DNA from 2 places in the Ruminiclostridium josui JCM 17888 genome. Region 2 is predicted to be linked to the other one. Evidence: a T-box and tRNA genes for the amino acid it is inferred to sense, from the RefSeq annotation. Region 2 holds a T-box; the other holds one or more tRNA genes.
The links. A T-box is a leader RNA that pairs with one kind of tRNA and senses whether it is charged. The one in region 2 lies ahead of alaS (alanine--tRNA ligase), so its partner is inferred to be a tRNA-Ala.

Region 1 (2,468 bases), on a different contig from region 2:
CAAGATGATGTTGGAGCAGCGATAAGGATTTTAAAACTGAATTCTTTTAATAGAAGTGCATTGTAATTCTTATACTGGCCGGAGGTAAAATGAAAGTTGTTTGTGTTTGTAATGGCTCAATCAGTAATTATGACAAAATAAAAAAATACATACTGGCATCAGATTATATAATTTCTGTAGATGGAGGGGCCGGCCACCTAAGGGAAATGGGGGTTAACCCTGATATTCTTATTGGTGACTTTGATTCTGCAAATTCTCAGGATTTGAATTATTATGTAAATAGAGGCATAAATGTATCAAAATTCCCTGTGGAGAAAGACATGACTGATTCCGAGCTTGCTATTGAAAAGGCATTGGAATTGGGAGCCCACGAGGTGGTATTAATAGGGGCTTTGGGTACACGAATTGATCATTCCTTTGCAAATATTATGCTTCTGAAAAAAATGCTAGATATTGGTCTCAGAGGCTCTATTGTAGACGAAAATAACGAAATATATATGTTTAATTCAAGTTTCTGCCTTAGTAAAAAAGAGGGCCGAAAACTCTCCTTGATTCCTATAACAGAAAAGGTTACGGAGGTAAGTACAAGTGGGTTGAAATATCCACTTGTTAACGCAACAATGACTTTAGGCACTTCATGGGGAATTAGTAATGAATTTGAGGAAGAAACCGCTAAAATTACCATCGGAAGCGGAATTTTGCTTGCATGTCTGTCAAGTGATTAATATGCCAATTGTATAGTAAAAATGTGGTTGCCAATAGTAAAAAAACATGTTAATATTTGATTGAGCACGTAATTAGCGTGGGGCATTAGCCCAGATGGGAGCGCAAGCAATCCGGTGTGCATCCCCAAAAGAAAAAGATAATCACAAAATTTTTATAGAATTGGAAAGTCGTATAAATACTAGGCTTTCCATATAGATGGGGGTATAACTCAGTGGGAGAGTGCAACACTGGCAGTGTTGAAGTCGAGGGTTCAAGTCCCTCTATCTCCACCAAAAACTACAAGGCCAAAGTCTTGTGGTTTTTTATTTTAATAAATCGGATACTTGATTATATGCATTACTGAAAAAAGATTATTCTGTTTGGCAAGCAATATTTACAAAACTCATTTACAGATTAAAAATCATGGGCTATGGAGTTAAACCAGTAAATACAAGCGGAATGGAGGAAAATTGGGATACTGAAAATATGTGTAACCAAAGAAGGAAAAGAATTGTGTGATCAATTGTTAGAAGAAGCAACTGAGTATGCTTCAATAATAGCAAAATCAAATAAGCGTCTGGAGGGAGCAGACACTTGTTTGATTAAGTACCTATTTTTTTAAATAACTACTATTTACCCATCCACAAATCCATTCTAAATTTCCACTAGAATTAAAGACATAAGTCCAATCTTTATATGTATACCAAATCTCTACTGTAGAACCTTTTGGTATAGTATACATCCTAGAGTAATTTGTCCCAGGACCTTCTCTTAAATTTAGGTTATCAGTAGTTTTCCGACTGCCTGAGACACGTTTAACCCCAACAGCAGTATATTTTAAGTTAATCCAGCCATCACAAATCCGGCCATCATATATATAGCCCCAATCTCCACTAGTTTTAGAAATTGATACAACTTCTCCAGGTGGTAGCTTACCGACCACTTTTGATGATGTATTCGGTTTCTCTCTAACATTTAAATTGTATCCAGGATCCGTTAAGACAACTCTATAAGTAACGTTAGCAGCAGTTGCTACTTGGGGAATTGCTAAAAAGCAAATACATATTACAGATAAAAATACCTTAAATTTTGATAAATTCTTCATAATTTATCCTCCTAAATATGACAATTTCCCTCTGCAAAATATTAGCATCTGTGATGAAAAATGTCAAATGATTGAATTTGCAAATGCAAAATACAATAAAGGCAATTTAATTCAAAATAGATTAAACGACATGGCAATTCCTCTTGCTATAAATGTAGTAAAAATATTAAAGCACATTAATCAAATTGAGGCTTATTAATTCCCTAATAATTTTGGTTACCGGTAGCATTTACATAAATTAAATGAGAAAGGAGGATGAGCATGAAATTAATAAATCCAGTTGAAAGAGATGTTTCTACATTTAAAACACAGGCTAATTTGCCCTGTAGTTGTACTTGTGTTGGGAGTGTATTAGTTCAAGATGCAAGTAATGGTGCAGGTATGTTTTAGATTATTTAAATGAGATCAAAGACTCGCATTGGAACAAAGCCTTTCATGCGAGTCTTTGCTAATAGTTTTATTTATTTGAATAATTTGAATATATGTTTGAAACCAATAGCCACAGTGTAGTGAGCTGTAAAACATTGGAGACAAAAGTAAGTACTTCGTTGACAAAAAGATATGTAATGCTGTATATTAGCATTAAAGTAATAAATTTACATATACGAGGATGGAGGGAAATATCAGTGAATGTAAAGGAACATATTTCACAAGAAGT
Region 2 (2,468 bases):
ATGTGCCTATTAAGGCTCTATTTAAATTTAAATACAAATAATAACATCTTTATTTTAAGTTGATTATACATAATTATGCAGAATGAATCAATTAAATTTGGTATATAATCATTTTAAATTGAGAATGTTGTGCTATAATAGTCCTGCCGCTAATCTATGCAATTTTATCGGAGGAGAAAAATGGAATACAAAGCTATATTGTTTGATTTGGACGGAACACTTATAAACTCACTGGAAGATTTGGCTGACAGTGCCAATGAGGTCTTAAATAAATACGGATTCAAAACTCACCCCACGGATTCATATAAAAAGTTTGTAGGAAACGGAGTACGGAACCTGATAAAAAACGCTGCACCCAGCGGAACAGATGATAGCGTCGTTGATATGATACTCCAGGATTATCGTATAATATACAACAAAAATTATGTAAATAAAACAAGAGCTTATGATGGAATACATGAGATGTTGGATAATCTAAAAAAAGCAGGGGTAAAAATGGGAGTTTGCTCAAACAAACCTCACAAACCCACAAATGAAATTGTTGAAAAGTTATTTGGATGTGAGTATTTTGACGTAGTCTTTGGTGAGAGAGATGGAATACCACGTAAGCCGGATCCGGCTTCACTGACAGAAGCGGCTGAAAGTTTGGGAGTTGCACCGAGTAAGACAATATATGTTGGAGATTCAGGCGGTGATATGGAGTCGGCTAACAGGGCAGGCATGCTGGCAGCAGGTGTATTATGGGGATTCCGGGAGCAAGAGGAATTAATAGCATGCGGCGGAAAGATATTGCTGTCTTCGCCTACTGAACTGGTAGACTTTATAACCGGCACTAACAAGGATTAATTTTACTGCAATCCTTGACACTGGAATATAAGATTGTATATAATTTTATCAAGAATGGCAATGAAGGGAAGAAGTAGTTTTATGTTTTCTGACTAAAGAGAGAGAACGGTTGGTGCGAGTTCTTGCAGAGCATTTTACGAAGCAGTTTCCGGAGCTTCTGTCCGGTAAAAAGGATGGACGTACCCACGGCGTTATTGTGGATTGACTAAGAGCCCCCGTTTGGGGGAATTAGGGTGGTACCGCGTGAGATATCTCTCGTCCCTTTATTTGGGGATGGGAGTTTTTTATTGAAAAAACTTTTTAAATTTAAGACCAATATATTTGAAAGGACGAACATAAATGCAAAAACTAGGATTGAATGAATTAAGAGAACGTTATCTAAAGTTTTTTGAAAGTAAAGGACATTTAAGGCTTCCCAGTGCATCTTTAGTTCCTAGAAATGACCCTAGCCTCTTGCTTATTAACTCAGGAATGGCACCGTTGAAACCATTTTTTACAGGACAAGAAGAGCCTCCTAGAAAAAGAGTAACAACTTGTCAAAAGTGCATAAGAACACCTGATATAGAAAATGTAGGAAAAACAGCCCGCCATGGTACTTATTTCGAAATGCTGGGTAATTTTTCATTTGGAGATTACTTTAAAAACGAAGCTATTCCATGGGCATGGGAATTTGTAACTGAAGACCTTAAAATGCCTGTTGACAGGTTATGGGTAACAATTTATGAGGACGATGACGAAGCTTTTGATATATGGCATAAGGTTGTAGGTTTGCCTGCTGAGAGAATTGTTCGAATGGGCAAAAAGGACAACTTTTGGGAGCATGGTACAGGCCCTTGCGGTCCTTGTTCGGAAATATACTTTGACAGAGGGCCTGAAAAAGGCTGTGGAAGCCCTGACTGCAAGGTAGGTTGTGAATGTGACCGTTACGTAGAATTCTGGAACAACGTTTTTACACAGTTTAACAGAGATGAACAAGGTAACTATACAAGACTTGCTCATCCTAATATTGATACTGGAATGGGCCTTGAAAGACTTGCATGTATTTCACAGGATGTTGACAACCTCTTTGAGGTGGATACTGTGTGGAATATACTGGATTATATATGTAAAACAGCAGGAGTTGAATATAAAAAGTCTGAGAAAACAGATATATCCATACGTGTAGTCACAGACCACATTAGAAGTACAACAATGATGGTTTGTGATGGAGTTTTGCCGTCCAATGAAGGCAGAGGCTATGTTTTAAGAAGGCTATTGAGAAGAGCTGCAAGACATGGCAGACTTTTAGGAATAAACAAGCCCTTCCTTTATGATGTAGCTATGGTTGTAATAAATGAGTCTAAGGAAGCTTATCCTGAGCTTGCTGAAAAGGCTGAGTATATTAAAAAGGTTATAAAAATAGAGGAAGAAAGATTTGAAGCAACTGTTGATCAGGGAATAGTTATTCTCAATGAATTCATAGATGAAATAAAAGCAAAAAAGCAGGAAGTAATACCAGGTGAAATGGTATTCAAACTCCATGATACCTATGGATTCCCACTTGATTTGACCAGGGAAATTGCAGAAGAAAACGGTCTGGGGATAGACGAAGACGGTTTCAAAAAGGAAATGGATGCTCAGAG

Region 1: it has a tRNA-Ala gene. The T-box ahead of alaS (alanine--tRNA ligase) is inferred to sense a tRNA for this amino acid. The anticodon was not compared.

What each region holds. Positions count from the first base shown of each region.
Region 1 covers NZ_JAGE01000002.1:614,540-617,007, reverse strand. The annotation lists gene rpe (ribulose-phosphate 3-epimerase) at 1-66, shown strand, start outside; gene K412_RS0119035 (thiamine diphosphokinase) at 90-725, shown strand; tRNA gene K412_RS0119030 (tRNA-Ala) at 924-998, shown strand; gene K412_RS0119020 (SH3 domain-containing protein) at 1,316-1,810, opposite strand; gene K412_RS22970 (hypothetical protein) at 2,072-2,200, shown strand; gene K412_RS0119005 (radical SAM protein) at 2,437-2,468, shown strand, end outside.
Region 2 covers NZ_JAGE01000001.1:260,547-263,014, reverse strand. The annotation lists gene K412_RS0101295 (HAD family hydrolase) at 181-846, shown strand; T-box leader at 898-1,112, shown strand; gene alaS (alanine--tRNA ligase) at 1,186-2,468, shown strand, end outside.